Regions from separate parts of the Isoptericola nanjingensis genome, predicted to be linked through region 1. Evidence: riboswitches for the same ligand, from Rfam matches in the RefSeq annotation. Region 1 holds a riboswitch; the other holds the start of a gene.
What was found. A riboswitch is a leader RNA that binds a small molecule or an ion and turns the genes downstream of it on or off. The one in region 1 is predicted to bind S-adenosylmethionine.

Region 1 (15,259 bases):
TCCCAGAGGCTCACGACGGGGTGTCGTTCGCCCGGGTCCGTGGTCGTCAGCGCGGCCAACGCCAACTCGTCGTCCCCACGCGCGTACGCCACGATCGCGTCGACCAGCCGGGCGAAGCCGACCAGGTACGGCGGTGCCGCCTCGGCGGACACGCCCGCGAGCGCACGGGCACGGTCCAGGACGGCCGCGTCGTCGCTCGCGACCGCGATCAGCGCGAGGAGGACCGCCGCGTGGAGCCGGTAGCCGGCCTGCCGTGGCGTGGCCAGGCGGAGCACCTGGTCGAGGCTGCGCCGGGCGGGCACGAGCTCGTCCCGCCAGAAGTCGGCGAGGCTGCACGTCAGGTATGCGGGGACGACGATGCCGGCCCAGTGCTGGCCCGTGCGGTGCGCCCGGCCGATCGAGTCACGGGCGAGCGCGTCGGCCTCGTCGAAACGCCCGCTCATGAAGAGCGGGACGGACATCGAGGCGCGGCACGCGAAGCCGATCGCCGGCAGCTGGTGCTCGGCGGCGAGAGCCGCGCCCTCCCTCAGGTGCCGCAGCGCGGTGGCGGGGTCGCGCTGGAGCTGGGCGACCGCCTCTCCGACGAGGAGGTGCCCGAACGCGCGGGCGACGGGCGCGTCCGTCGCGTCACGGAGTGCCGCGCGCCCCCGGCGGACCGCCTCCTCCGGGCCGGGCCGACCCGGGGCCAGGAAGTCCGTCAGGAGCACGTCGGTGAGCTCGAACCGGCGGCGGCGTCGGGCCGGCAGCCGGCCCGCGACGGAGCGGGCCCTGCTCATCGCGATATCGGCTGACCGGCCGTCGAGCAGCTGCCCCAACGCACGGAGCTGGAGCACCTCGGCGTCGTCGGACCGGGGCGCGGGGATCCGTTCGCACAGGTCGGTCAGGGCACCGGAGTCGCTGCGGACGAGGAGCTCGGGCCAGCGCTCCGTGAGCACGTCGGCGGCGAGGCCGGGGTCGTCCGCCGCGAGAGCGGCGGAGACGGCCTCGGCGGCGTCACGCGTGCGCCAGTGGTTCGCGACGACCCGATGCAGCTCCTGAACCGTCCCGGGCGACCTCTCGGTCATGATGGCGCGGCACTGGGACGCGAACACCGGGTGCCAGCGGTACGACGGCTCGCTCTCCGTCTCTGCCTCGGGTGCCAGGAAGACGCCCTTCCGGGCCGCCTCCGCGAGCAGCTCGGCACCGCCCGTACCGTCGTGGAGCGCCTCCGCCAGCCCGGCGTCGATGCGGTCGCCGACGGTGGCCCGCATGACGAACCGTGCCAGGTCGGGCCGCAGCGCGCCGAGCACCTCCTCGGTCAGGTACTCGGTGAGCGGGAGGTCGCCACGCTGCAGACCTGCGAGCCGGTAGACGGGTGCGGGGTCGTCCTCGACCGTGAGGAGGGCCATCCGGACGGCGGCCGGCCAACCCCGGGTGAGCGCGCTCAGCGAGCTGGCGACCTCGGGGGTGAGCGACGGGCCGGTCAGGGCGGCGAGCTCGGCGATCTCACGGGCGGAGAAGGCGAGGTCGTGCTCGCGTACCTCGCCGAGCTCGCCCGCGAGACGCAGGCGGTGCAGCGGCAGCTCCGGATCCGACCTGCTGGACAGGAGGAGATGGAATCCGCCGGGGGCGAGGCGGATCAGCCGCGCGAGGACCTCCCGCGCCTTGGCGCCGGCGAGCAGGTGGAGGTCGTCGACGACCAGGACCATCGGTTCGACGAGCGCCTCGATCGCGCGCACCAGCTCGTCGTGGTGGTCGGGCCAGCCGGCGTCCCGCGGCCACCGGCCGATGGGGTCGCGGCAGGCGATCTCCAGGAGCGGGCCCGCGTCGTCCCCTGCCTGCCCGTGCGCCGCGACCTGCAAGGCCGCGACCACGTGACGGAAGAATCGGCGCGGGTCGCTGTCGAACGCGTCCACCGTGAGCCAGCCGACGGTGGTGTCGGTGCGGTGGCACCACTGGGCCAGCACCGAGGTCTTCCCGAAGCCGGCGGGTGCTGCCACGAGCGTCACCGGGCGGTGGACGACGACGTCGTCCAGGAGCGACATGAGCCGGGCGCGCGGGATGATCTGCTCGCCGAGCGGGGGGACCGTGACCTTCGTGACCGGCGTCGAGAGGGCCGCGTCGCCGGGGGCGTGCGTCCCGTGCGCCGGGCTCTCCGCGCCGGCCGGCATCCACGTCAGGGGCGTCCGGTGGGCGCCCGGGACCGCCCCGGACAGGCGGAGCTCCGGGGTGACCTGCGACGCCCCGCGCGAGCGCCCGTCGGGGTTGCTCATCCTGGACCCGTGGCTCTCTGCCGTCGCCGCCCACCGCCGGCACGTTGTCAGCGTCCGGATCGTCGACGAGGCGGACGTACCGTCTCGAGTGTAGGAGCGGGCCGGGCGGTCTGTCCCACGTCGGGCACCCCGGCTCCATGACTTCACCCTCATCTGCACCTGTCGACAAGCGCCTCAGGCTCATGCTCTGCTCCGCGAGAACGGGTGGGGCCCGGTGCTCGTCCCGGACCACAACTCCGACGACCTGAGAGCCCGGTTCGGGCTCGACGGCGCGACCCTCGCCACGCTCCGCGAGCACCGGCTGCTCGACGACAGGTCCGCCGACGGCGAGCTCCGGCACTTCTCGGCTGATCGTCGTCGACCGTGGCGTGCAAGCGCTTTCCTCCGTCCGTGGACTGTGGTCTGCTGTCGGCCCATGATCCTCAACGGAGTGCCTTGGTTCGACGACCGCGGTGAGGTCGTCAACGCCCACGGCGCCTGCCTCGTGGACCACGAGGGGCGCTACTACCTGTTCGGCGAGCACAAGACCGACGACGTCAACCGGTTCGACGGCGTGGGGTGCTGGTCCTCGGCCGACCTCGAGCACTGGACGTTCGAGCGCGTCGTCCTGCCGGTGCAGCCGGACGGTCCGCTCGGGCCGGACCGGGTGGGCGAGCGCCCGAAGGTGATGCGCTGCCCGGCCACCGGGCGCTTCGTGATGTACGTGCACGCGGACGACCTCGGCTACACCGACCCGCTGGTCGCCGTCGCCACGTGCGACACCGTGGCCGGCGAGTACCGCTGGCACGGCCCGCTCGTGCACCAGGGCGAGCCCGTCCGCCGGTGGGACATCGGCGCGTTCCAGGACGACGACGGCACGGGCTACCTGCTGGTGCACGAGGGCGACGTGTACCGGTTGGGCGACGACTACCTGACGGCGGAGGAGAAGGTCGCGGAGAACCTGGCCCCCGGCGGCGAGTCGCCCGCCATGTGGCGCTCCGACGACGGCTACCACCTCCTGATGTCGCGGAAGACGTCCTGGGAGCGCAACGACAACGAGGTGCTCACCGCGCCGTCCGTGCACGGCCCGTGGCGGCACGCCGGGCTCCTGGCGCCCGAGGGCACGCTGACCCACAACTCGCAGTGCTCCTTCGTGGCGCGGGTACGGCGGGGCGACGACGTCGTGCCGATGTACCTCGGCGACCGCTGGTCGTTCCCGCACCAGGCCTCGGCGGCGACCCAGGTGTGGCTGCCGCTCCTGACCGACGGCGGGCCGGCGCGGCTGGGGGAGTACTGGCCCGCCTGGGACCCGGCGACCGGGGAACCGGTGCCCCTCGACCGCGACGCCGCGGGCGCCGTGGCTGCCGTCGACGCGCCGTTCCGGTCCGCCGGCCCCGGCGATCGCCTCGAGGTCGACCTGGAAGGGGCGCGGTTCGCCGTGGTCGGCACGTCGGACGACGAGAGCGGGTACGCCCGGGTCGAGCTGCTCGACGACGGGCGCGTCGAGACGTCGCACCTCGTGGACTTCTACTCGAAGGTGCCCGACACCGGCCCGCGCTACGTCTCGCCCGTGCTGCCGGCGGGGCGCTGGACGCTGCGCGTGACGCCCACGGGCGAGGTGCCGACGTGGTCCCAGAAGGACGGCACCAGGTTCGGGTCGACGGGCAGCCGCGTCACCGTGCACCGGGTGCTCGTCCTCGCCTGATCGGATCGCCCCGAGGGCGGACCCGCTCAGGCAGGCGGCATCTCGATGGTGATGTTGGCGCGCTCGGTGCCCGGCGGGTCGCCGAGGGTCGCCCAGAAGTCGGTGTCGCGCATCCAGCCGGGGAGGCCGGCGGGGAGGTCGCGGCTCGGGATGGCGGGCAGCTCGGCGGGCGTGAAGTCGGCGCCGTAGGGGACGAGGGGGCGCGCCTCGTCGGGCTGCTGGATCCTCGCGTGCAGCCGCCCCAGCGCCACGTTCCAGTTGTCGAGCAGGTCCTGGCGGCTGATCGGCCCGCCCGGCTTGTCCGCCGTCGGGTGCAGGGCTCGCTGGTGGAACACGGAGACGCCGGCGCCCTCGGGCGAGGTCACGAACGTGCGCCAGGCCTCGAAGGCGGGGGTGCCGAACGTCACCACCGCCTCGATGCGGCCCGGCGCGAGCGCCGCCGCGAACCACCGGTGGCGGTAGGCGACGACCTCCGGGTCGTTCAGGTGGGGCAGCGCCATCTTCTGGTTGTAGATGCCGTAGAGGAACGCGTTGACCATGAGGTAGCTCGACGTGAACCCGAGCTTCTCGACGAAGCCCTGCACCCGGCGTCCCGCCTGCCCGGACAGGATGCGCCGGGTGAACGCCTCGGTCTGGGCAGGGTCCTGCCCGACGACGAGCAGCCGGGCGGTGCCGTTCGCGCGGCCCCGGTAGAACACGGGCCCCCACAGCGACCGGAAGCCGTCGGCGCCGCGGAACACGGTGTCGTCGGGGTAGGTGCGGCACAGCGTCCGGAACCTGCCGGTGGGCCCGGCGTCGAACGGGTCGGTGATCATGGCGCCTCCTCACCGACAGGGAGCGCCGCGCGGCGTCCGCACGCACGCGCACGACCGGGTGAAGTCGGGGCGCGCAGCCGGTGGGACGCTGTCGCCCGTGCCGACAATGAGGGAGCAGTCCCGGTGCGGGCGCCCGCCCCGCCGGGGTCGACCTCAGGGGGACGGCCATGGCGCAGCTGGTCATCACCGGGAACGTCGCGACGATGGCGCAGGGGGCGACGGCGCCCCCGGTGCCCGGTCGGGTCTGGATCGACGGCGACACCGTCGTCGACGTGACGACCGGGCGCCGCCGGGTCGCCGGCTTCTCCCGGGCCCCGGAGGTCGACGTCGGCGACGCGGTCGTGCTGCCGGGGTTCGTCGACATGCACAACCACCTGGCCTACAACGCCCTGCCGCTCTGGACGGAGCCCGGCCGCACCGAGCCGTGGCTGCACAACAAGCACTGGCCGGACGCCGACACCTACACCGAGTCGATCACCGAGCCGGCCTGGGTGTACGCGAAGGCCTGCCCCGAGGCCCTGCTCGCCTACGTGCAGGTGCGGGCGATGGCCGGGGGAGCGACCGCGGCGCAGGGGTGGCCCACCGCGAACCGCGGGTATCGCACCGTGATGCGCAACGTCGACGCCGAGGACGTCGGCACCGGCCGGGACGACCTGATCTACACCTCGGTGGTCACCAAGACGGGCGAGGCGCTCACCACCGCCGTCCGCCGCATGGCCGCAGGCTCCGGGTTCATCTACCACTGCGCGGAGGGGCGCCGCGGCTCCCGCGTCCTGTCCGACTACACGGACCTGGACCGCGCCGACGGGCTGCTCCCCACCCTGCTGGCCGTGCACGCCTGCGCGGTGGACGCCGACGGCTGGGCCCGGTGGGACACCGCCGAGGCGGGCGGTGTCGTCTGGTCGCCCCTGTCCAACCTCCTGCTCTACGCCGAGACGACGCTCGTCGACGACGCGCGCGCCCGCGGGATCACCGTGTGCCTGGGCAGCGACTGGGGCCCGTCGGGCACGAAGAACCTCCTCGGCGAGATGAAGGTGGCCCGCATCGCCGCCGACCACCTCGGCTACGACCTCACCGACGCACAGATCGTCGAGATGGTCACCAGCAACCCCGGCACGCTGCTCGAGCGGTGCTGGCACCGACCCGTCGGCCGCCTCGTCCCGGGGGCGCTCGCGGACGTCACCGTCGTGCGGGGGCGGGGGCGCGGCGACGCCTGGACGCGCGTCGTCGCCGCCCGGGAACGCGACGTCGCCCTCGTCGTCGTCGGCGGCGTCCCGCGCTACGGGGACACGAGCCTCATGACGGCGGCCGCGGCGCCGCCCAGCTTCGCCGCCACGGTCGGGGGCCGACGGCGCCGGGTCGCGGTGCCGGACCCCGCGGACCCGCAGCGGGCCTGGTCGTGGCGGGCGGTCCTGGACACGCTGCGGGAGGTGCAGCAGGACCCCCAGCAGGCCATCGCGACCGCGCAGGCGCGCGCCTCCGCCGGGCCGCGCTTCGCGGAGGACGCCGAGCTCGAGCTCTTCCTCGACATGCCCGACACCCGGCGCACCGGCCGTGCCGGGCCGCCCAAGGACCCGGCCACGGTCCGGATCCCGCCGGTGCCCGCGCCGGAGCACGACGCGGCGTACTTCGACCTCCTCGACGCCGCGCCGATCCCGCAGGGCGTGCTCGCCCCGCTGCGCGTGAGGTTCGGGCAGTGACGCCCCCGAGCCCGGCGGCCCTGCGGGCGCGCGCCGGCAGCCGCCTCGACGACGTCGTGCCCACCCGGGCCGAGCCCGGACCGGAGCCGGTGGCGCTCACCGCGACGCAGCAGCACGACCTCGTCGACCTCTGGACCACGCTGCTCACCGACGTCTACGTGCACGCCGGGCAGAAGCGCGCGCTCTACGGGTACGACCCGCTGCGGGCGCTCGCGGCCCTGCGCCGGGAGCTCCCCCTGCTCGACAGCGCCGGGTTCCTCCGGGCGCTCACCAGGGTGGTCAACCGGCTGCGCGACCAGCACACCCAGCTGTTCGTGGGCGCACCGGGGGCCGAGCCGTACGTCGCGGCGCTGCCGTTCCTCGTGGAGGCGTTCGGCCCGTACACGTCGCCCACGTTCCTGGTCACCAAGACGACGGGCGAGGCGCCCGACCCGGCGTTCGCCCCCGGGGTGCGGCTCACCACCTGGAACGCCGTGCCCTTCACCCGGGCGGTCGACCTGTTCGCCGACACCCTCACCGGGGGCCGGCCGGACGCGCGCCGGGCGCGCGCCCTCGAGACGCTCACCCAGCGGCCGCTCGCCTACCTGCCCCCGCCGGACGAGCTGTGGGTCGACGTCGGCTTCCGGCTCCCCGGGGACCCTGCGGGCGACCCCGACCGCACCGCCCGGTTCGAGTGGCGGGCGATCCGCCCGGGGGCGGCCGCGACCGCCGACGACCGGGTCGCGACCCGGACACGCCGCGGGATCGACGTCGTGGGCGAGACCGCGCGCCGCGCCCGCAAGCTGTTGTTCGCCACCGACCTGTGGGAGGGCGACCGGCAGGGTGTCCAGCCCCGGGCGAAGGGCTCCGGCTGGCTGCGCACCAGCGTGGCCGACGCCCTCGCCGCCCGGCCGGTGACGACCTCGCACGGCACGTTCGGCTACCTGCGGATCTGGACGTTCGACGTGCGTCACCCCGGACGGTTCGTCGACGAGGTCGCCCGGCTCCTTCGCCGGCTGCCCCAGGAGGGTCTCGTCGTCGACCTGCGCTCCAACCCGGGGGGCGTCGTCGACGCGGCCGAGCGGTTGTTCCAGCTCTTCACGGACCGACACGTCGAGCCCGTGCGGTTCGCGTGCCGCGCGACGCCGGCGATGGCCGACCTCGCCGAGGCCGACGGCAACGGCGCCGACCTCGCCGACTGGGCGGGCTCCCTGCGCGCAGCCCTCGACCTCGGCGAGGAGTTCTCCCAGCACCTGCCGCTCGCGGACCCCGACCTCTGCAACGGCGCGGCCCGCGCCTACCGGGGACCCGTCGTCGCCGTCGTCGACGCCAACACCTACTCCTGCGGCGACCTCTTCGCGGCCGGGATCGTGGACCACGGCATCGGGCGGGTGGTCGCCGTGGGCGCCGCGACCGGCGGGGGTGGCGCGAACGTCTGGACCGGCGACGACGTCCAGTACGCCTACCACGCGGCCCACCGCACGCTCCCGGCGCTGCCGCCCGGGATCGGCTTCTCGCTCGCGGTGCGCCGCATGGTCCGGTCCGGCACGTCCGCGGGCCTCGCGATCGAGGACGTCGGGGTGGCCGGCGAGGAGCGGTACGACATGACCGAGCGTGACGTCGTGGACGGGAACCCCGACCTGCTCGAGCACTGCACCGCGCTCCTCGCCTCCGCGTAGCCGCGCGAGGTCAGGACGCCGGGGCCGCCGTCGTGAACAGTCCGCGGTGCACGATCTCCCGGGCCCGCGTGCCGCGGGCGGCGGCCAGGGACTTGAGGTCGGCGACGTTGTGCTCGAGGACGGCCGACGCCAGCGCCTCGCGGCCCCGACGTCGTACAGCCCCGGCCCTGTCGCGTTCCACCGCCTGCTGGCCGAGTGGCGCGAGGGCGACATGAGCGACGTCCTCGTGCTGTCCGGCGACGGGGCCACGGCCCGGCCCGAGCGTGCCGGCGCCGGGCTCGCGGCGCGGCGCGGGTAATCTCGTCCCGTCCCCACCCGCAGGCCCGAGGAGCGACGACCCCGGTGAGACGTTCGTCCCCCAGCATCTCGGACGTCGCGCGCGCCGCCGGTGTGTCGATGGGCACGGTGTCGAACGTCCTCAACGGCACGGTGCGCGTCTCCCCGGCGACCCGCGCCCGGGTCGAGGCCGCGATCCGGGAGCTCGGGTTCGTCCGCAACGGCGTCGCGCGGTCGCTGGCGGCCGGTCGGAGCTCGACGCTCGGCTTCGTGATCATCGACCTCGCGAACTCCTACTTCCTGGACATCGCGCGGGGCGCCGAGGAGGAGGCCGGCCGGGCGGGGCTGAACCTGCTGCTGGCGAACTCCGACATGTCGGAGGAGAAGCAGCGCACCTACGTCGACCTGTTCGTCGAGGACCGGGTGGCGGGCATCCTCGTCGCGGCGAACCACGGGTCGACCCACGACCTGCACCGCTCGGCGCCGGGCGTGCCGCTCGTCGTCGTCGACGCGCCGGGCGACCACTCCGACGTCTGCTCCGTGGTGCCGGACAACGAGCTGGGCGGCTACCTCGCCGCGACGCACCTCGTCGAGCAGGGGCGCCGGCGGCTCCTGTTCGCCGGCACGACCGAGCTCGTGCCGGTCCGCGACCGCCTGCTGGGGGTCGAACGTGCCGTCGCCGAGCACCCGGGCGTCGTGCTCGAGGTGGAGCAGACGGGGAACGTCCAGGTCGAGGACGGGCGCCGCGTGGGCGACGACCTCGTGCTGCGCGACCCCCGCGAGCGTCCCGACGCCGTCGTCGCGGCGGCGGACCTGCTCGCCGTGGGCGTGCAGCAGTCGCTGCTGCTGTCGTCGTCGCTGCGGGTGCCGGACGACGTCGCGATCATCGGCTACGACGACAACCGCGCCGCGTGGGACTCCGCCGTCCCGCTGTCGACGATTCGGCAGCCGGGGGAGGCCGTCGGCCGGGAGGCGGTGCGGCTCCTGCTGGAGGAGCTGGAGACCGGACCCGAGGCCCACCGGCACCGGCTCGTCACGTGCGAGCCGCGGCTCGTGGTGCGGGCGAGCACCTCCGGCACCTCCTGACGGGTCGGCGGGGTCAGCCGCCCGCCGTGAGCCGGCCGGCGAGCACGTCGCGCAGGCCGGTGCGGGACCGCTCCGTGTCGTCGAGGTCGACCGGTCGCAGGCGACGGGGGAGCGCCGCGACGACCAGCGCGTACGCCTCGAGGACCAGCTCCTCCACGAGGTCGGGCGTGATCCCCGGCCCTGGGGCCAGCGAGATCCAGTGGCGCTTGTTCATGTGGTAGCCGGCGGTCACGCTCTCGAGCTCCTGGCGGAGCGCCTCGCCGTCGTCGGGCGTGCACTTGAGCGTCACGAGCGGGGTGCCCGTGACCTCCGTGGTCATGCAGAAGACCTTGCCCTGGACCTTGAACACGTCGTGGTCGGGCCCGAAGGGCCAGGTGCGGGTGGCGCCGGGGAGGGCGAGCGCGACGGCGGCGGCGAGGTCCTGGTGCTCGGAGGGTCCCATGCCCGCCTCAGCTCTCGCGGGTCGTGCGGAGCACGTCTCCCTCGGCCTTGGCCGCCGTCCAGAAGGTGCGGAGCATCTCCTCGGGGGTGAGCAGCGAGTCCCGCTGCTCGACAGGCTCCGCCTCGCCGGCGATGGCCTTGACCTCGTCGTGGATGCGTTCCATGGAGCTGTCGAGCGACGACGCGACGTCGGCGGCGAGCTTGAGCGAGTCCGTGAGGTGCCGGGGCACGTCGCGCGCGTACTTGTAGTAGATCTTGTGCTCGAGGCTCGCCCAGAAGTCCATGGCGATGGTGCGCAGCTGGATCTCGACGACGACGTGCTCGACCCGGTCGGAGAGGTACACGGGCACCTGGACGATGAGGTGCAAGGACTTGTACCCGTTCGCCTTGGGGTGGGCGATGTAGTCGCGCTCCTCCAGGACGGTGATGTCGGCCTGGTTGGTCAGCATGTCGCGGACCTTGTAGATGTCGGAGACGAAGCTGCAGGTGACGCGGACCCCCGCGACGTCGAACATCTGCTGGCGCACGCCGTCGGGCGTCAGCGGGATGCCCTTGCGGCGGCACTTCGCCACGATCGACTCGAGCGACTTGAGTCGCGAGCCCACGTGCTCCACGGGGTTGTAGTTCTGCATGAGCCGGAACTCGTCGCGCAGGATCGAGATCTTCGTCATGACCTCGTCGATCCCGAACTTGTAGGTGAGGACGAGCCGGCGCAGCTGGTCGACCAGCTCCCGGATCTCGGCGACCGCGGGAGTGTGCTGCTCGGGTCCGTGCCCTGCGTTCTGGCTCACGGGCACCACGGTAGACGGGTTTCCTGACGCTCGATAATCCGATAAAAACGGTCGGAACTGTTCGGTATTCGAGACGGTCGGGAGGAACCGTTGACACCCCCCCTTCCGGAGACCTACGTTCCTGCGCACCGGATCGGACGACCGCGGCGCCCCAGGCGGTGCGGCCGGACCTCCCGGATGGTCACGAGCTCCGACGCGAAGCCCCGGCTCGTCGGACGGCAACCCCCAGCGCGGGCGGGTGCCCCGGGTGAGGACCAGGCCGGCCGTCGCCGACGGCACGGCAACACGCGACCCCCGCCCCGGCGGGGAGCAGGAGAGGACGAGCATGCACCGCGACGCCACCACCGTGCGCCCCCTGTCGTCCCGGCACGTGCCGTCCGCCTCGCCGGTGACCTCGGCGTCCGCCCGGGCGTGGTGTCGACGCCGCTGATCGCGGCCTGATCGTCCGCCGCCCGCGGCGGACGACCCTCCTCGACGGCCCGGCACCTGCCGGGCCCGGCCGCAGACGGCCCCGCCCGCCGGTCCCGGCGGGCATTCCTCCCCGTGCCCTCCCGGCGGCGGCGCGCACCCGCAGGTCCACGACCCGTGCCCGAGTGCGCCCGTCCGCCGCGCCCTGATCGGAGCCGACGTGCCCTACTCCCTGCCCTCGACGTCCACCACCAGCACCCCGTCCCCCCTCGTCGTCGGCGTCGACCTCACGGCGGCCGGCGCCCGCCCCGGCGTGCACCGGGCGCGCGGCATCGTGCAGCCGCGGTCGTTCGACGCCGAGCGCTTCGTCCAGCTCGTGCGCACCGCCGACGGCGGCGGCCTCGACCTCGTCACCCTCGACGAGGGCTTCCTGCTGCACCCGGGCCGGCGGCAGGTGACCGGGCGGCTCGACGCGGCCGTGGCCGCCGCACGGGTGGCACCCCACACCACGCGGGCCGGGCTGGTCGCCGCCGTCGACACCGCGCACGTGGACCCGGCGCACGTCGCCCAGGCCGTCGCCCGCGTCGACCAGGCGAGCTCCGGCCGGGCCGGGTGGCAGGTCGGGCTCCCCACCGGAATCGTCGCCCAGGACGACGCGTGGGCGGAGCAGGCCCGTGACGTCGCGGCACAGGTCGTGCGGCACTGGGACGGGCTCGCGACGTCGGCCGGGCCGAACGCGGGTGACACGGCCGGCGCCGTCGCCGTCGACGACGAGGGGCGCTTCCGCGTGGACCACGACGGCATCCGCTTCGCCGTGCGCCGGTACCGGCCCGCCGAGGGCCGGGCCGCCGACGGGCCCCGGGGCGCCGGGACGCGGCAGGGGCGGCCGCCCGTCGTCGTCTCCGCCCGGAGCGAGGCCGCGCTCGACCTCGCCGCCCGGACGGCGGACGTCGTGCGCGTCGCCGCCACCGCGCCGGCCCGCGCCGTCCGGCTGCGCTCCCGGCTGCGCGACGCTGCCGAGGCCGCGGGCCGCGACCCCGACACGCTGCGCGTGCTCACCGAGGCGTATGTCGTGCTGGCCGAGGACCGGGCCAGCGCGCAGGCGCGGCTGGAGCTGGTCGAGGCCCTCGAGGGCCCGGAGATCTCCGGCGGGCTGCTCGTCGTGGCCGGCACCCCCGACGACCTCGCCGAGACGATCGTGGACTGGCGGGACGCCGGCGCGTCCGACGGGTTCCTGCTGCGGCCCTCGTCGCTCGGCCCCGACCTGGACGCCCTCGTCGACGGTGTGCTCCCGCGCCTCGCGCGGGACGGCGTGCGCGCGGTGGCGTCCCCGGCGCCGCGCACCCTCCGCGCGACCCTCGGGCTGCCGGACGTGGGGCCCGCCGCCGACGCCGGCGATGCCGGCAGCGCCGTCGTCGCCCCCGCACCGGCGCACGCGCGGCCGCGCGCCCGGGCGGGCCGCACCGCCGACTCCCGGCTGGTGCGCGCGTGACCGCCCGCCCCGACGCCCGCCACGTCACCCCCGCCGCCCGCGTCGCCGACACCCGCCGCGACGTCGCTCGCCCTCTTGTGACCGGAGGCCCCCCGATGACCGTCACCGACACACCACGCGTCCGTCCCACGGACCCCGCAGGCGCCCCTGCGCACGCGCCGGCCGCCGGTTCCGCCGCCGGTTCCGCCGCGGCACGGAGCGCGAGCCGGCGGGCCGACCGCGAGCGCGAGCTCGCCGCGCCCCACGGCTGGCTGAGCCTGGCGGGGTTCCACTGGCTGCCCTCGCGACCCGAGCCGCTGCCCGGCGTGCCCGGGCTCTGGCTCGCCGACGGTGCCGGCGCCCACCTGCGGCCGGGGGAGGCCGACGGACCCCGGGTCCGAGGGCCGGAGGTCGCGGACGGCGCGTACGACGGCGACGTCCCCGAGGGTGGCAGCGTCGTCCTGGGCACGTTCCTGCCCCCCGGCCGCGAGCCCGCCGACGGCGCCGACCCGGACCTCCCGCCGGCAGGGGAGACGGCCGCGGTGGCGATCGAGCTGGTGCGGCGCACCGGACGCCTCGCGATCCGGCTGCGCGACCCGCACGCCCGCACGCGCCTCGACTTCGCCGGGGTGCCCGCCTTCGACCACGACCCCTCGTGGGCGGTCGAGGCGCCCGTCCGCCTGTACGACGTACCCCGCGGGCTCGTGGTCGGGGCCGCCCGTCCCGGCCTGGTGCACCGGCTGCAGGCGGTCGGCGAGCTCGACCTGACGCGCGGCGACCGGACGGTCACGCTCGTGCTGACCGGCTCCCCGGGTGGCGCCCCGACGCTGCTCTTCAGCGACGAGGCACCCGGCGTCGCGCCCTGGCGGGTGGTGCGCCCCGAGCTCCCCGGGTCCCTGACCCCGGGCGACGCGGGCGTCGCACACCTCGACCTCAACGACGCCGTCAACCTGCCGTACGCGTTCAGCGACCACGGCACGTGCCCCGCCCCGCCGCCGGGCAACCACGTCCCGTTCGCCGTCACGGCGGGGGAGAGGGCGCCGCGATGACCGCCGTCACGACGCCGGGCGCACAGACACCTGGCGCACAGACACCTGGCGCACGGGCTCCGGGGCCTGCGGCACCGGCTCGGGACGCCGCGGCCACCCCGTACGCGGACCTGCGCATCGTCCCCGCCCGCCACCCGGGGCGATGGGTCGCGACGGCCGGCGTGGCCGTGCTGCTGGCGATGGTCGTCAGCTCGCTGCTCACCAACGACCGGTGGGAGTGGGACGTCGTCGCGCAGTACCTCACCTGGCCCTCGATCCTGTCCGGCGCCTGGGCGACGATCCGGCTCACGGCCGCGGCGTCGGTGGTGGGGTTCGCGCTGGGCACCGTGCTGGCGCTCATGCGGCTGTCGCGCTCGCCGCTGCTCGTCGGGGTGTCGTGGGCGTACACGTGGGTCTTCCGCTCCGTGCCCCTGCTGCTGCAGCTGCTGCTCTGGTACAACCTCGCCTATCTCTACCCGCACCTGAGCCTCGGGGTCCCGTTCGGCCCGGAGTACCTCTGGTTCGACACCCTCGGCGTCATCGACAAGTTCGGCGCCGCCATCCTGGGCCTGGGGCTCTCGCAGGCCGCCTACTCCGCCGAGATCGTGCGCGCCGGCATCCTCAGCGTCGACCAGGGGCAGCAGGAGGCGGCCGCGTCGCTCGGCATCCCGCGCCGGCGCCAGGTGACCCGCATCGTGCTGCCGCAGGCCATGCGCTCGATCGTGCCGACGGCCGTCAACGAGGTCATCGGCCTGCTCAAGGGCACCTCGATCGTCTACGTCCTGGCGTACGGAGAGCTGTTCTACATCGCGTCCGTCATCTACGGCCGCAACGGCAAGGTCGTGCCCCTGCTCATCGTCGCGGCGATCTGGTACCTGGTGCTGACCACGCTGATCACGATCGTCCAGTACTACGTCGAGCGGCACTACGCGAAGGGCGCCGTGCGCACCCTGCCGCCCACGCCCCTGCAGCGGCTGCGCTGGTCGTCCGCCGTGACCGTGGCCCGCCTCACCGGCCGTCCGGTGCCCCCGCACGTGCCGCCGGCGTTCGCGGCCCGCGCCCGGGTCGGCGTCCTCACCCGCACCGCCCGCACCTCGGGAGGTCCCGCATGACCGCCACGACGACACGCACGACGGCGCACGAGGGCGCGGCGGGCAGGGTCGAGGTGCACGGCCTGCACAAGAGCTTCGGCACCCTCGAGGTGCTCCGGGACGTCGACCTCACCTTCGAACCCGGCACCGTCACCGTCGTCCTCGGGCCGTCGGGCTCCGGCAAGTCCACGCTGCTGCGCGCGATCAACCACCTCGAGAAGGTCGACGCGGGCTTCGTCACGGTGGACGGTGACCTCGTGGGCTACCGACGCCGGCACTCCCGACGCGGTGGCCGCCGGGGCGACGTGCTGCAGGAGCTCAAGGAGCGGGAGATCCTCGGGCAGCGCACCCGCATCGGGTTCGTCTTCCAGGGATTCAACCTGTTCCCGCACCTCACCGTGCTGGAGAACGTCGTCGAGGCGCCGCTGTCCGCGCAGCGCCGCCCTCGCGCCGAGGTGGAGCCCGAGGCCCGCGAGCTGCTCAGCCGCGTCGGGCTCGCCGACAAGGCGGACGCGCGACCACGGCAGCTGTCCGGAGGGCAGCAGCAGCGCGTCGCGA
Region 2 (15,259 bases), on a different contig from region 1:
CCGAGGAACGAGAACCGCTCCCAGACCTCGAGGCTGAACAGCGTGGCCAGGCCGCGCGGGTGGCCGAAGAACGACCTGTCGTGCGGCTCGCGCTCGGGTGTCGGTTCGACGGCGGCGGCGTCCTCGGTGGTCACAGGCTCTCCAGGGTTCGGGGACAGGTCTGGCCGCGAGCCGGCCACGTCACGCCTGGCCCGGGCCGGCCGTCGACCCTACCTGTCGTGCTCCCGCCAGGGTCTCACCGCCCGGCCGGTGGGACCCGTCGAACCGTCAGGCCGCCGCGAGCCGGCGCCGCAACCCGTCGCGGACGTCCGGCCACTCGTCGTCGACGATCGAGAAGTACGCGGTGTCCCCCACCGTGCCGTCGGCGGCGACGCGGTGCTTGCGCAGCACGCCCTCGGGCTTCGCGCCGAGGCGCTGGATGGCCGCGCACGAGCGCGTGTTGCGCGAGTCGGCGCGCAGCGCGACGCGGCGCATCCCCCACTCCTCGAAGGCGTGCCGCAGCAGCAGGAGCTTGCACGCGGGGTTGGTCGTGCCGCCCCACCAGTCGCGCCCGTAGAACGTGGTGCCGATCTCCACGCGGCGCGGCCCGGGGGCCAGCTCGTAGAAGCGCGTGGACCCGCGGACCGCGCCGTCGTCGCCCACGACGGCGAACGCCATCGTGCCGGGCGTGGCGACCCCGGCGTCGATCCACGCCTCGAGGTCCGCGACGGTCGTCGGGACGGGCGAGGTCATGCCGAACCAGAGGTCGGCGTCGACGAGGGGGAGCAGCGCCGCGGCGTGCTGCGGGCCGAGGGGCTCCAGGCGCACGCCGTGGCCGGCGAGGACGAGGTCGTGGGTCACGCACCCATCCTCGCCGACCCTGCACCTGGGCACGTTCTCGCGCCGCATGCCGAGCACATCTGCATGCTCGGCGCAGGATGGGGGTCATGGACGACGCCCTGCACGAGATGACCGCCGCCCGGCTGCGTGACCTGCTGCGCGCGGGCGAGCTCACGCCGACCGAGGTGGCCGACCACTTCCTGGCCCGGATCGAGCGCGCCAACCCCGCCCTGGGGGCCTTCGTCAGCGTCACCCCCGAGGCCGCGCGCGAGCGGGCGGCGCGCCTCGAGCGCGACGGCGCGAAGGCCCGGGGCGTGCTGTGGGGGCTGCCCGGCGGGGACAAGGACCTGTGGCTGCGGGCCGGCGTGCCCGCCGGGTTCGGCTCCCGCGCCTTCGCCGGCGACGACGCCGTGGTGGTTCCGGTGAGCGACGAGATCGTCGACGTCCTCGACGCCGCCGGCATGGTGAGCCTCGGCCGCACGACGGCGCCCGAGCTCGGCTTCCCCGCGTACACGGAGCCGCTGGCCGGGCCGGTGGCGCGCAACCCGTGGGACCCGGCGCTCGGGGCGGGCGGGTCGAGCGGCGGCGCCGCCGTCGCCGTCGCCGCGGGCCTGCTGCCGTGCGCGCCCGGGTCGGACGGCGGCGGCTCGGTGCGCATCCCCGCGGCGGCGTGCGGCGTCGTCGGGCTCAAGCCGAGCCGCGGCCTCGTCCCCGCGGGGTCGGGGCAGGAGTCGCTCGGCGGTCTGGTCGTGGACGGGCCTCTCGCCCGCACCACGGAGGACACCGCGCTGCTGCTCGAAGGGATGCTCACCCGGACGCCCGACGGGCGGGTGGCGCACCCGCTGACGCTGCGCGCGCCGTCGGCCCGGGCCGGGGAGTACCTGGCCGCGGCCCGCCGCGGCGAGGTGGCGGGAGAGGGCGGCGAGGACGTGCGGGGCCGCTTCCGGATCGCCGTCACGACCGACTCCGCCTGGGACGACTTCTACGCGATCTCGACGTCGGACGAGGCGCGCGCCGCGCTCGACACCGGCGTGGCGACGCTCACCGGGCTCGGGCACGAGGTGGACGGCCTGTCCCTCGAACCCGACCCGGCGTACGGCCCCGCGTTCCGCACCCTGTGGATGGCGGGCGCGTCCGTGGTGCCGATCGACGACGCCGCACGCCTCGACCGCCTCGAGCCGCTCACCCGGTGGCTCGTCGGCCGCGGCCGCCAGGTGCCCGCCCGCGAGCTCGCCGAGGCGTTGCGCGCCCTCACCGCCTTCGAGCGCCGGCTGGTCGCGCAGGTGTCGCGGTTCGACGCCGTCGTCACCCCCGCCCTCGCGATGACGCCCCGCCCGCTCGGCTGGTTCGACCCCGAGGACCCCGAGCGCAACTTCGAGCAGCAGTGCCAGTACACGCCGTGGACGTCGATGCTCAACGTGGCCGGCCTGCCCGCGATCACCGTGCCCACGCGGTGGACCGACGACGGGCTGCCGATGGGCGTGCAGCTGATCGGGCGGCCGGGCGGGGAGACGACGCTCCTCGCCCTCGCCGCACAGCTCGAGGACCGGCTGCTCTGGGCGGACCGGCACCCGCCGGCCTGGTGATCAGGCGGGAACCCGCTCCGCCGTCGCGCCGTCGAGGGGCGGGTAGCTCTCGCCGCCCACCCGCTCCGCCGCCGCGATGTACCCGGCCAGGGCCGAGCGCGAGCGGGCGAGCCTCGCCATCTGGTCCTCCAGGCGCCGCAGGCGGGAGCGCATCGCGGTCAGGAGCTCGACACAGCCGGGCAGCTGCGGCTCCTCGCCGACCGCGCACGGCAGCACGGAGGCGATGTCCTCGGACGACAGGCCCGCGTCGAGCAGGTGCCGGATCTGCCGCACCCGCAGCACGGCCCCCTCGTCGAACTCGCGGTAGCCGTTCGAGCGCCGGGCGACGTCCAGCAGGCCCTGGGCCTCGTAGTAGCGCAGCTGGTGCGTCCGCACGCCCGTGCGGCGGCTCAGCTCCCCGATCCGCATCCCGCTCCCCCTTCGCCGGCGCGTTCCTCAGGGCCGGGCACCCCACCACCGTGTGGAACCGCACCCCCGCCAAGGCCGACGCGCTGGTGGCGGACGGCGCGCACCTGGCGCCCTCGGCGGCCGCGGCGCTCCGCCCCGACGGCCTGACGGTCGTCTGCCTCACCGACGACGACGCCGTGCGCGAGCTGATCGGCCAGGACGGCGTCGACGTCGCCGGCGCCACGCTGGTCAACCTCACGTCCAGCAGCTCCTCGCAGGCCAGGGAGACCGCCCGGTGGACCGCCCGACGCGGCGCGCGATACCTCGACGGCGCGATCATGGCCGTGCCCTCCGCGATCGGGACGGCGGACGCGGTCGTCCTGCACAGCGGGCCCCGGACCGACTTCGACGCGCACGCGGCCACGCTCGCGGCGCTCGGCACCGTCACCCACCTCGGCGAGGACCCCGGGCTGGCGTCCCTCTACGACGCGGCCGGCCTCACGATGATGTGGAGCGTCCTCGACGCGTGGCTGCACGGCACCGCCATGCTCCGGACGGCCGGGGTGGACGCCGCCGCCTTCGCGCCGTTCGCCCGGCAGATCGCGGAGGGCGTGGCCGCGTGGCTGCCCGGTTACGCGGAGCAGGTCGACCGCGGCCGGTTCCCGGCCGAGGCCTCGGCCCTCGAGACGGACGCGCGTGCGATGGCGCACCTCGTCGAGGAGAGCGAGGCGCTGGGCGTGAGCACCGAGCTGCCGAGACTGCTCAAGGCCGTGGCCGACCGTGGCGTCGCCGCGGGCCACGGTCACGAGCAGTACCCGGTGCTGATCGAGGAGTTCGGCCGCCCGACGCCCTGACCTGCCGGTCGCCGGCCGGAGGACCACGGCCTGAGACGTCGGCGTGCGAGCCGGCGGGCACGCGCCTACGGTCGGTCTTCGAGGTCGTTCGTCTGACGGAAGGAGCCCCGATGGGACTGGGAGACAAGGCCAAGCACCTGGCGGAAGAGGCCGAAGGCAAGGCCAAGGAGGCCACGGGCAAGCTCACCGACGACGAGAGCAAAGAGGCCGAGGGCAAGGCCCAGCAGGCCAGCGCGAACCTCAAGCAGGCGGGCGACGACGTCAAGGACGCGTTCAAGGGCTGACCCGCTGACACGACGGGGCGCCACCGCACGGTGGCGCCCCGTCGTCATGTCCGCCCGGGGCGGGACCGACGGCTCAGAGGTCGTCGGGCAGGCAGCCGAAGGCCTCGTCGGCGCCCAGCGCGGCGGTGGCGAGCAGCCCCTCGAGGCCGGAGCCCTCGGGCACGGGGCGAGGGTCGTCGACGACGACCCACAGCCCGTCCACGACGTCGTACCGCGCCTGCGGCCCCTCGGCCACGAGCGAGCGGACGGCGGCGACGAGCCGCTCGACCTCCTCGCCCGCCGTGCCGAGACCCACCGACGCACGGACGGCCCCGGCATCGAACCCGAGGCGGCCGAGCAGCGGGTGGGCGCAGAACCGGCCGTCGCGCACCCCGATGCCGTGCTCGGCGGACAGGTACGCGGCGACGAGGCCCGGGTCGTACCCGGAGACCGTGAACGTCACGACCCCCACCGGGTCGACGGCGTCGTCCCACACGTGCACGACCTCGACGCGCTCGACCTCGCCCAGCCCGTCCACGAGGCGGCGCCGCAGGGCGTCCTCGTGCTCGCCGGCGACCCACGGGTCGAGCGCGGCGAGCTCGTCGCACGCGGCCGCGAGCGCCACCGCGCCCACGACGTTGGGCGAGCCGGCCTCGTGCCTGGCGGGGCCCTCGTGCCACTCGGTGGTGGTGGTGCGGACCCGGCGCACGGCGCCGCCGCCGGCGAGGTACGGGGTGCCGGCGTCGAGCCAGTCGCGGCGTCCGACCAGGGCGCCCGCGCCGAAGGGCGCGTACGTCTTGTGGCCCGAGAAGGCGACGTAGTCGACGCCCGTCTCCGCGAGCGAGAAGCGGCGGTGCGGCACCAGCTGGGCGCCGTCGAGCACGACGCGCGCGCCCGCGCCGTGCGCCGCGGCGACGACGTCGGCCACGGGCAGCGCCTCGCCGGTCACGTTCGACGCGCCGGTGAGCGCCAGCAGGGCGTAGGGGCGGCCCGCCGCGGCGGCGGAGCTCAGCTCCTCCTCGATCTCCGCGAGGGTGGCGGACACGGACGGCCCGCCGGTGACGACGGTCGCGTCGGTGACGCGCTGCCAGGGCAGCAGGTTGGCGTGGTGCTCGATGTCGAGCACGAGGACGCGGCCCGGCTCGCCGGTGGCCGGGTCGGCGGGCACGCAGCCCGCGAGCAGGTTGAGCGAGTCCGTGGTGTTGCGGGTGACGATCGTGAGGTCGTCCTCGCGGGCGCCGACGAACGCGCCGATCGTGCGGCGCGCCGTCTCGTACAGGGCGGTCGAGACCTGGGACAGGTAGCCGGCGCCGCGGTGCACGCTGGCGTACAGCGGCAGCACGCGCGCGACCCGGTCCGCCACGGCCTGCAGGGCCGGCGCCGACGCCGCGACGTCGAGGTTGGCGTACGGCACCTGGCGGCCGTCGACGAGCGGCACGAGCGTGTCGCCGCCGACGACGGGCAGCACGGGGGCGACGTCGTGCACGGCGGCGGCGCGCGCGGCGGGCACCGCAGGCGCAGTGGTGAGCGTGGTCATGCGTGGTCCTCCTCGGTCGTGCCGGGGAGGTGGCTCCCCGCGCTTGCCCGCACGCCGGACGGCGCGGGGCCAGGTCGTCACCCGGGGCACCCCGCCGCGAGAGGAGGGTTGCCGGCCAGCGAGCCGGGGCTTCGCGCTGGCGCTCTTGACCTGCCGCCCATCGTGCGTGCGCGGCACCTCGCGGTCAAGCGGATCCGGCGTCCTTCTCACGATGCGGTCGAGGGTGGCCACCTCGGGTTCGGCGTCGCCGGCGCGCGACCCGGGGGACGCGCGGCGTTCGCGTCGCGAGACGGGGTGACCAGCACGCGGACGGCGGGCGTACGATCGCCACGACCATCCCGAGCGGCCGAGTGACGTGGCACGTCGACGCCGCAGCAACCCGCGGGCCGGTCGTCGGCGACGGCGGCCGTACCGGACGAGGGTGCTACCGCCACGACCGATGGGAGGACTGCGATGAGCACCCAGATCGATCCCCGCCCCGCCGAGGGCTACGCCGGCGACCTCACCCCGCAGCAGGCGTGGGACCTGCTCGCCGGCGACCCCGACGCCGTCCTCGTGGACGTGCGCACCGAGGGCGAGTGGCGCGCGATCGGCGTGCCGGACACCGCCACCGCCGGCAAGGCCCCCCTCTTCGTCGAGTGGGTGCAGGCGGGCGGTCGCCCCAACGCCGGCTTCCTCGCCGAGCTGGCCGCCGCGGGCGTGACCGCCGACAGCCCGATCGTCTTCCTGTGCCGCTCCGGTCAGCGCTCGATCGGCGCGGCGCGCCTCGCGACGGCGTCCGGCCTGGGCCCGGCGTACAACGTGCTCGAGGGGTTCGAGGGCGGCCCCGGCTTCGACGGCGTCCGCGACCGCGAGGGCTGGAAGGTGCGCGGCCTGCCGTGGGGCGCGTTCGACGACGCCGCCGCGACGCGGGCAGCCCAGCAGGACTCGGAGCAGGCCCGATGAGCGACGCGCAGGTCCCGACCGGCCCCGGCGCCGACCCCACGACCTTCGGCGGCTCGCGCCCGCTGCCCGCCACGGTCCGGCCCGCGACGCTCGCCGTGCGCGGCGGGCACCGCCGCTCGGACTTCCAGGAGATGTCCGAGGGCCTGTTCCTCACCCAGGGGTACACCTACGGCTCGGCTGCGGACGCGGAGGCGGCGTTCGCCGGCGAGCGGTCCCAGTTCCTGTACTCGCGGTACGGCAACCCGACGGTGCACACGTTCGAGGAGCGGCTGCGCCTCATCGAGGGTGCCGAGGCCTGCTACGCCACGGCGTCGGGCATGTCGGCGGTGTTCAACGCCCTCGCCGCGCTGGTCTCCAGCGGTTCGCGCATCGTGTCGGCGCGGGCGCTGTTCGGGTCCACGAACGTCATCTACGACGAGATCCTCGCCAAGTGGGGGGTGCGCGTCGACCTGGTCGACGGGCACGTGACCTCGCAGTGGGAGGAGGCCCTCGCCACGCCGGCCGACGTCGTGTTCTTCGAGTCGCCGTCCAACCCCATGCAGGACCTCGTCGACGTGCGGCGGGTGGCGGAGCTCGCGCACGCCGCGGGTGCCGTGGTCGTGGTGGACAACGTGTTCGCGACGCCGGTCCTGCAGAAGCCGCTGGAGCTCGGCGCCGATGTCGTCGTGTACTCGGCCACCAAGCACATCGACGGACAGGGGCGCGTGCTCGGCGGCGCGATCCTCGGCTCGGAGGAGTTCCTCACCGGGCCGGTGCAGACGTTCGTGCGCAACACCGGACCGTCGCTGAGCCCGTTCAACGCGTGGGTGCTGCTCAAGGGCCTGGAGACGCTCGACGTGCGCGTGCGCGCCCAGAACGCGGCAGCCCTGCAGGTCGCGACCGCGCTCGAGGAGCTCGACGGTGTGACCGGCGTGCGCTACCCGTTCCTGCCCTCGCACCCGCAGCACGAGCTCGCCAAGGCGCAGCAGTCGGGCGGCGGCACGGTCGTGACGTTCGACCTCGCGGTGCCCGAGGGCACCGAGCCGGCGGAGGCGAAGAAGCGGACGTTCGCGTTCCTCGACGCCCTGCAGGTCGTCGACATCTCCAACAACCTCGGCGACGCGAAGTCGATCATCACGCACCCCGCCACGACGACGCACCGCAAGCTCGGCCCGGAGGGCCGCGCCAAGGTCGGCATCGCCGAGACCACCGTGCGGCTGTCGATCGGCCTCGAGGACCCGCGGGACATCGTGGAGGACGTCGAGCAGGCGCTGCGCGCCTGAGCTCCCGCGACGTGTCGGAGGCCCCTGCCATGCTCGGGCCCGGCACGCCCGACGAGGAGGACCTGTGGGGACACGGCACGACGTCGACTTCCTGTTCGGCGCGTGGCGCGTCCGTCATCGCCGCTGGACCGAACCCCTGGCCCCGGGTTCGACGACGGGCACCTGGACCGAGTTCGACACCGAGGCCGTCGCCGGGCAGATCCTCGACGGCCTCGGGAACGCGGACGACACGTCCGGCACCCGCGGAATTCCCTGGGCCGCCCGCCGCGGCCGTGCCTACGGTCGCCCCGTGCCCGACCCGATCTTCGCCGACCCCACGCTGGCCCGGCTGTACGACCCGCTCGACCCGGACCGCCGCGACCTCGATCCGTACCTGGCCCTCGCCCGCGAGCTGGGCGCGCGCCAGGTGCTCGACGTCGGCTGCGGCACGGGCGCGCTCGCCGTGCTGCTCGCGGCGGAGGGCATCGACGTCGTCGGCCTCGACCCGGCGGGCGCGTCGCTCGACGTGGCCCGCGGCAAGCCCGGCGCCGGGCGCGTGCGCTGGCTGCACGGCGACGCCACCACGCTGCCGCCGTTGCAGGTGGACCTCGCCACGATGACCGGGAACGTCGCGCAGGTCTTCCTCACCGACGACAACTGGGCGGCGACACTCGGGGGCGTGCACGCCGCGCTCCTCCCGGGCGGTCGCCTCGCGTTCGAGACCCGCGACCCGGCGCGGCGGTCCTGGGAGCGCTGGACGCGCGAGCGCACGCACCGGCGCACCGACGTGGCGGGGTTCGGCGTCGTCGAGACGTGGACGGACCTGGTCGACGTCTCGCTGCCGCTCGTGACGTTCCGCGGCACGTTCGTCCTGGCCGACGGACGGGTCCTGCGCTCGGACTCGACCCTCCGGTTCCGGGAGCACGACGAGCTGGCGGCGTCGCTCGAGACTGCCGGCTACGTCGTCGAGCAGGTGCACGACGCGCCCGACCGGCCCGGGCTGGAGTGGGTCTTCGTCGCCCGGGCGGTCGAGCGCGGCTGACGCGGTCTCAGCGCGCCGTGCGGACGACCATCTTCCCGGTGTTGGCGCCGGCCATCATGTCGAGGAACGCCTGCGGGGCGTTCTCGATGCCGTCGACCACGGTCTCGTCGTAGGCGATCTTCCCGTCCGCGAACCACCCGGTCATGAGCTCGCGGAACTCGGCGCCGTGGTGGAGGTAGCCGCCCAGCGTGAAGCCCTCGAGCCGGAGGCCCCTGGTGATGAGGTTCGCCATGTTGTCCGGGCCGGGCAGGCGGTCGGTGGCGTTGTAGCCGGCGATGGCCCCGCACAGCGCGACCCGGCCGCCGTCGTTCATCACGTCGAGCGCCGCGGTGAGGTGGTCGCCGCCGACGTTGTCGAAGAAGACGTCGACGCCGCCCGGCACCAGCGCGGGGAGCTGCTCGCGGACCGGGGCGTCCTTGTAGTTGAGGGCGGCGTCGTAGCCGTACTTCGAGGTGAGCAGCTCGACCTTCTCGGCCGACCCGGCCGACCCGACGACCCGCTCCGCGCCGAGCAGGCGCGCGATCTGGCCGGCCGCGGTGCCGACGGCGCCCGCCGCGCCCGAGACGAACACCGTGTCGCCGGGCTTCATGCCCGCGATCGCGGTGAGGCCGACGTAGGCCGTGAGCCCCGTCATGCCGAGGATGCCCAGGTGGAGGGACAGCGGCACCCCGGGGAGCTCGGGCACGACGCGGAAGCCGCGCGCGTCCTCCTGCGCGACGTCGCGCCAGCCGTGCTGGTGCAGCACCACCGCGCCCACCGGGACGTCGTCGGACGCCGACTCGACGACGCGCCCGATCGCGCCGCCCGTCATGGTCTCCCCCAGCGCGAAGGGCGGGGTGTAGCTCTTCACGTCGTTCATGCGCCCGCGCATGTACGGGTCGACGGAGACGAACTCGTTGGCCACGCGGACCTGGCCCGGCTCGAGGTCGCCGTAGGTGACCTGGACCGTGCGGAAGTCGTCGGGCGCGGGCCACCCGGTGGGGCGGGCGGCGAGCTGGACCTGGGTGCTGACGATGGAGGACATGCGGGTGTGGTGCCTACTTCCGGGGTCGATGATCAGGATGCGAGGCCGACGACGAGCGCGACGACCGCGAGCAGCGGCGCGGCGCCCTGCGTGACGGCGGCCCGGCGCTTGTCGGGCGAGGAGAGGAACAGGACGAGGGCGGCGGCGAGCATGCTGCCGGTGCCGGCCAGCACGAGGGCCGCGCCGGCACCGGTGGTGCCGGCGGCGACGAGCACGATGCCGATCGCGGTCACGACGGCGAGGAACAGGTTGTAGAAGCCCTGGTTGAAGGCCAGCTCGCGCGTGGCGGCGGCCTCCTGCTCGGTCGTGCCGAACGTGGCGCGCGCCCGGGGGGTGGTCCACGCGACCGACTCGAGCCAGAAGATGACCACGTGGAGCGCCGCGGCGATCCCGGCCAGGACGAGCCCTGCGACGACCATCGGTTCTCCCTGCTGCCTGCCGGCGCACCCGCCGGTCGATTCTGTAACGGTCGGTCCACTGTATATACTGCAACGAGCGTTACACAACTTGGAGGAACGATGGGCAGGGCGCAGGGGTTCGAGACCGAGCAGGCGGTCCGGGCGGCGCGCGAGGTGTTCTGGCGCGACGGGTACGCGGAGGCGTCCGTCCCCGCGCTCGAACGCGCCACCGGGCTGAACCGGTCGAGCATCTACCACGCCTTCGGCTCCAAGCGCGGGCTCTTCGACGCCGCCGTGCAGAGCTACCTGGACGAGGTCGTGCGGCCGCGGCTGCGCCCGCTCGTGGCCGACGACGTCGCCCCCGGAGCGCTCGTCGAGTACCTCACCGGCCTGCGCGCGGCGCTCGCCCGCGCGGACGAGGTCCAGGGCACCTCGGGCTGCCTGCTGGTCAACACGTCGGGCTCCCCCATCGCGGCCGACGACGCCGTGCGCCGCACCGTCGCCGACTACCGCGCCGAGCTGCGCGCCGCCCTGCGGCGCGGGGTGGTCGCGCGACGACCGGACGCGACACCCGCCGACGCCGACCGGCTCGCCGACGTCTGCACGGCCCTCGTCATCAGCGCCTTCACCCTGGTGCGCGTGGACCCGCCGAGCGCGCTGCACTGCCTGGACACCGCCGTCGACGTGCTCGACCACTGACGCCGCACGCGCGACCACCCGGCTGTCGACGGGTGGTGCGTCGCGGCGGCCGGGAATCGCTGACCCGACGGTCAGCCGCCCGGGACCACGAGCCCGGTGTCGTACGCCCACACCACGAGCTGCACGCGGTCGCGCGCACCGGTCTTGGTCATGATCCGGCTGAGGTGCGACTTCACCGTGCTGGGCTCGAGGAACAGCGCCGCGGCGATCTCCGCGTTGGACGACCCCCGGCACAGCAGCGCGACGATCTCCCGCTCGCGCGCGGTGAGCAGCCCGGTCGCGGCCGGGTCGGGCACGACGGGGCCGCGGCGCCGCGCGAACTCGTCGATGACGCGCCGCGTCAGAGTCTGGTCCACCAGCCCGTCCCCCGCGGCGACCCGGCGCACGGCGTCGACGAGCACCTCGGGCTCGGCGTCCTTGAGCAGGAAGCCGGACGCGCCGGCCTCCAGCGCGCCGAACACGTAGTCGTCGAGGTCGAACGTGCTGACCACGAGCACGGGCACCGGGTCGACGACGCCCGGCCCGGCGAGCTCCCGCGTCGCGGCGATGCCGTCGCCGCCGGGCATGCGCACGTCCATGCACACGACGTCGGGCCGCTCGCGGCGGGCCACGCGGACGGCGTCGGCGCCGTTCGACGCCTCCCCCACGACCTCGAGGCCCTCGCTCTGCAGGATCACGGTGAACCCGGCGCGCACCACCGCCTGGTCGTCCACGAGCACGACGCGCGTCATCGGGCGCCCTGCCCGACACGCACCGACCGGTCCTCGGCGCCCGCGGGGCGCGGCACGACGAGCCGCACCAGCCAGCCGCCGCCGGACGTGCGCCGGGCGGTGAGCCGGCCGCCCACGAGCTCCGCGCGCTCGGTCATGCCGATGACGCCGTGCCCCGGGCCCGCCTCCTGCGGCGACGCGGTCGACGCCGACCGGTCGGCCGGGCCGTTGCGCACGGTGACCGCCAGCTCGTCCTCGTCGTACATGGTCTCGACGTCGACGGCGCTGCCCGGCGCGTGCCGGCGGGCGTTGGCGAGCGACTCCTGCAGCACCCGGTACACGGTGAGCTGCACGGTGGGCGGGAGGCCGTAGGGCTCGCCCCGCCGCGTCTCCTGCACCCGCGTGCCCGTGCTGCGGGCGAGGTCGATCAGCGCGGGCACGTCGGCGAGGGTCGGCTGCGGGGCCGACGGTACGTCGTCGCCCTCGCCGGTGTCGCGGAGGATGCCGACGACGAGGCGCAGGTTGTCGAGCGTCTCCCGCCCCTGCCCGCGGATCCAGCGCAGCGACTCCTTCGCCCGCTCGGGGTCTCCCGTGACGAGCCGCTCCGCGGCGGCCGCCTGCACGACGATGCCGGACAGGTGGTGCGCCGCGACGTCGTGCAGCTCGCGGGCCATGCGGCCCCGCTCCGCGAGGACGGCCTGGGCGGCGAGCGCCTCGCGCTCCCGCTCGGCCTGCGCCACGCGCGCCCGCAGCTGAGCCAGCAGCTCGCGCCGGGTGCCGACGTACGCGCCGACGAGGACCGCGCCGAGGTAGACCACCAGCGCGGACACCAGCCCGCCCCACAGCTGGGTGCCGACGGTCACGCCGAGCTCCGCCACCGTCGCGGGGCCGCCCAGCACGTACCCGAGCAGCACCTGCACGACGGCGGCGCCCGCCGCCGCGCCGAGGGCCGGCCGTCGCGGGGCCTGCACGCCCACCGAGTAGGCGGCGACCAGGGTCGCCGGCGCCTGGAAGCTCACGAACGGCGGCAGCAGCGGTGCCAGCGCGAGCTGCCCGAGCAGCACGAGCGCGAGGCACAGCATCGGGAACCGGCGCCGCAGCGTGAGCGCCATCGCCTGCCCGACGAGGACGACGCATGCCGTCACCTGTGCACCGGTGCTCATCCCGTCCACCGACGCCTGGGCCCCGAACGACTCTCCGAGGCTCGACGACACCACCTGCAGCAGCGTCAGGAGCAACGCGACCGACAGCGCCGCGATGACGGCGCCGAGCAGCGCGTCGCGTCCCGTGGCGGTCCGGACGCCGAAAGCGTCGAGCCTCCGTCGCAGCGCGTCGAGCACAGGTCCTCCGTCGGTGTCGGGATGGCTGTCTGGATGCTTCTCTGGACGATCTCGGGGTGACCGTCGAGCCCGGCCCACGGTACGCCGTCCGGGGCCGGGCACGACCCGTCGTCGCTGGTCAGGCGGATATCGATCGGATATCAGGCGAGGTCACGACGGCGGAGGACGGCGCCCGCGGTGACGAGCAGCACGGCCGCCCAGGCGACCAGCCCCGCCAGCGCCGCGGCGGCACCGAGCGCCGGGCCGGCGCCCGTCGTCGCCCCGAAGAGCTGGGCGGCGCCCTGACCCGCCGACGCGAGGGACCCGAGGGTGATCGGCAGCCACGACGTCGCCGTCGTCGCGCCGCCCGTGAGGACGAGCGCGGCGGCCTGGATCATCGGTTCCACGAGGGCGAGCGCCACGACCACGACGATCGCCGCGACCTGCCCCCGCACGAGGGTACCGACGGCGAGCCCCAGCCACGAGAGCAGGACCATCGCCGTGAGGCCTCGCCCCCAGACGCCGAGCGCCTCGCCGGGCCCGATCGCCAGGCTCGCGCCGGGCGTCGTCGCGACCGCGAGGACCAGCCCGACGGCCGTGACCAGCGCGAGCGCCACCCCGATCGCGAGCGCGGCCGTCGCCGTCGCGCCCGCCTTGCCGGCGAGGATCCGCAGCCGGTCCGGCACGGCCAGCGCCGTGGGCACGATGCCGCCGGTGCGGAAGTCCGTCGTGGCCGCGAGCGCGCCGAGCAGCAGCACGCACAGCGCGGTGACGCCGCTGGAGCCGGACCCGGCGGGCCCGTTGCCCATGAGGTCGAGCAGCGACCGCTGGGCGGCGGCGGACCCGAGATCCGTGGCGGCGGCGAGACCGGACAGGAGCTCGCTGGTGTCCGCCGGGGACATCTGCGGCCCGACGTGGAACCCGGCGTCCGCTCCGCCCAGCGCCTCGAGGGTGCGCAGCGTGCGCGGCAGCACGAGCGTGAGGGTCTGCGCGAGGAGCATGCCCGCGACGGCGACGATCCCGATGACCCAGGGCGTCCGGGTGCTGCGCAGCTTGAGCAGCTCGGCCCTGAACACGGCGAGAGACATCAGCGGACTCCTTCGGTGGCGGCGGTGAGGTCGAGGTACACGTCCTCGAGGCTCCGGTCGGTGGTGACGAGCTCGCGCAGCGTGCCCGCGGCGACGACGCGGCCCTGGCCGACGACGACCAGGTCGTCCGCGACCTGCGCCACCTCGCCCAGCACGTGGCTGGCCAGCAGCACCGTGCCGCCGTCGTCGGCGAAGGTGCGCAGCAGCTCGCGCAGCCACCGCATCCCGGCCGGGTCGAGGCCGTTGGCGGGCTCGTCGAGCACCAGGACGTCGGGATGGCCGAGCAGCGCGGCGGCGATGCCGAGGCGCTGCCTCATGCCGAGCGAGTAGGTGCGCACGCGGCGGTCGGCGGCGGGGATCATGCCGACGGCGGCGAGCACCTCGTCGACCCGGCGGGCCGGGAGGCGCGACGCCGCGGCGAGCACCCGCAGGTGGTCACGGCCGGTGCGCCCCGGGTGCAGCCCGCCCGCGTCCAGCAGCGCCCCGACCACCAGCGCCGGGCGCTCCAGGTCGGCGTAGCGCCGGCCGTCGAACGTCGCCGTGCCGGCGTCCGCCCGGGCCAGTCCGAGCAGCACGTGCAGGGTCGTGCTCTTGCCCGCGCCGTTCGGGCCCAGCAGGCCCACGACCCGCCCCGGCTCGGCGGTGAAACCCACGTCGTGCACGGCCTCGAAGCCGCCGTAGGACTTGTGCAGCCCCTCGATCCGGATGGTGGTCATCCGTCCCCTCCCTCGTCGTCCGGCGGCCGTCGTTCGCCGTGCCGGTACCCCGAGCCTTCCGGGGAGGGGGTGGCCGGGTCTTGGGGCGGAGGGCGGAACCTCGGTTGCGCCTCTCGGGGGAGGCCGTGCGTCCCGGCGCCCGACCGGGCGACGGAGAGGGATCGGGGTCACGCCGCGGCGAAGAGGCGCTCCAGGTGCTGGTCGACGGCCGCCAGCGCGGCCTCCGGCTCGATGACGCCGAGCTCGAGCAGGGGCGTGAACCCGGTCAGTGCCAGGAGGAGGTCCGTCTCGACGTCGGGGTCCCGGTCCGGGGCGATCCGGCCCTGCGCGATCGCCTGGCGGACGAGGCGCTCGACCGTCGCGCGGCCGTCGCGGAGCCCGAGGCCCGCCTGTTCGCGCAGCACCGGGTCGTGCAGCGCCTCGAGGACGTAGGCGGCGCTCATGCGGCTGGACGCGCGGGCGTCGGGGTGCAGGGGCAGCATCTCGGTGAGCACCAGGCGCAGCACGTCCCGGGGGTGCGGCGGTTCCTCGAGCGTGGCGAGCCCCCGCGCGACCCGGTCGGCGGTGCGCTCGGCGGCGAACTCCATCGCGAAGGTCAGCATCGCCGCGCGCGAGGCGAAGTAGTGCTGCA

Region 2: it holds a riboswitch for S-adenosylmethionine, as region 1 does, so the genes downstream of both, ACQP6G_RS17185 (aminotransferase class V-fold PLP-dependent enzyme) here and ACQP6G_RS07675 (LLM class flavin-dependent oxidoreductase) in region 1, are expected to answer to the same signal.

What each region holds. Positions count from the first base shown of each region.
Region 1 covers NZ_JBNOZL010000003.1:459,381-474,639, reverse strand. Annotated here, with positions in the region: gene ACQP6G_RS07720 (LuxR C-terminal-related transcriptional regulator) at 1-2,252, opposite strand, end outside; gene ACQP6G_RS07715 (family 43 glycosylhydrolase) at 2,668-3,936, shown strand; gene ACQP6G_RS07710 (uracil-DNA glycosylase family protein) at 3,963-4,751, opposite strand; gene ACQP6G_RS07705 (amidohydrolase family protein) at 4,919-6,451, shown strand; gene ACQP6G_RS07700 (S41 family peptidase) at 6,448-8,109, shown strand; gene ACQP6G_RS07695 (hypothetical protein) at 8,156-8,407, shown strand; gene ACQP6G_RS07690 (LacI family DNA-binding transcriptional regulator) at 8,452-9,471, shown strand; gene ACQP6G_RS07685 (MmcQ/YjbR family DNA-binding protein) at 9,485-9,913, opposite strand; gene ACQP6G_RS07680 (GTP pyrophosphokinase) at 9,921-10,703, opposite strand; SAM riboswitch class IV at 10,883-10,996, shown strand; gene ACQP6G_RS07675 (LLM class flavin-dependent oxidoreductase) at 11,332-12,603, shown strand; gene ACQP6G_RS07670 (DUF1684 domain-containing protein) at 12,699-13,631, shown strand; gene ACQP6G_RS07665 (amino acid ABC transporter permease) at 13,628-14,722, shown strand; gene ACQP6G_RS07660 (amino acid ABC transporter ATP-binding protein) at 14,719-15,259, shown strand, end outside.
Region 2 covers NZ_JBNOZL010000008.1:194,058-209,316, forward strand. Annotated here, with positions in the region: gene ACQP6G_RS17150 (peptide MFS transporter) at 1-134, opposite strand, end outside; gene ACQP6G_RS17155 (GNAT family N-acetyltransferase) at 268-840, opposite strand; gene ACQP6G_RS17160 (amidase) at 927-2,405, shown strand; gene ACQP6G_RS17165 (MerR family transcriptional regulator) at 2,406-2,813, opposite strand; partial or broken gene ACQP6G_RS17170 (NAD(P)-binding domain-containing protein) at 2,834-3,235, shown strand; gene ACQP6G_RS17175 (imine reductase family protein) at 3,263-3,646, shown strand; gene ACQP6G_RS17180 (CsbD family protein) at 3,757-3,930, shown strand; gene ACQP6G_RS17185 (aminotransferase class V-fold PLP-dependent enzyme) at 4,004-5,446, opposite strand; SAM riboswitch class IV at 5,481-5,597, opposite strand; gene ACQP6G_RS17190 (rhodanese-like domain-containing protein) at 5,900-6,391, shown strand; gene ACQP6G_RS17195 (O-succinylhomoserine sulfhydrylase) at 6,388-7,653, shown strand; gene ACQP6G_RS17200 (class I SAM-dependent methyltransferase) at 7,718-8,674, shown strand; gene ACQP6G_RS17205 (NADP-dependent oxidoreductase) at 8,682-9,698, opposite strand; gene ACQP6G_RS17210 (DUF1304 domain-containing protein) at 9,731-10,117, opposite strand; gene ACQP6G_RS17215 (TetR/AcrR family transcriptional regulator) at 10,217-10,795, shown strand; gene ACQP6G_RS17220 (response regulator) at 10,867-11,526, opposite strand; gene ACQP6G_RS17225 (sensor histidine kinase) at 11,523-12,845, opposite strand; gene ACQP6G_RS17230 (hypothetical protein) at 12,986-13,912, opposite strand; gene ACQP6G_RS17235 (ABC transporter ATP-binding protein) at 13,912-14,628, opposite strand; gene ACQP6G_RS17240 (TetR/AcrR family transcriptional regulator) at 14,796-15,259, opposite strand, start outside.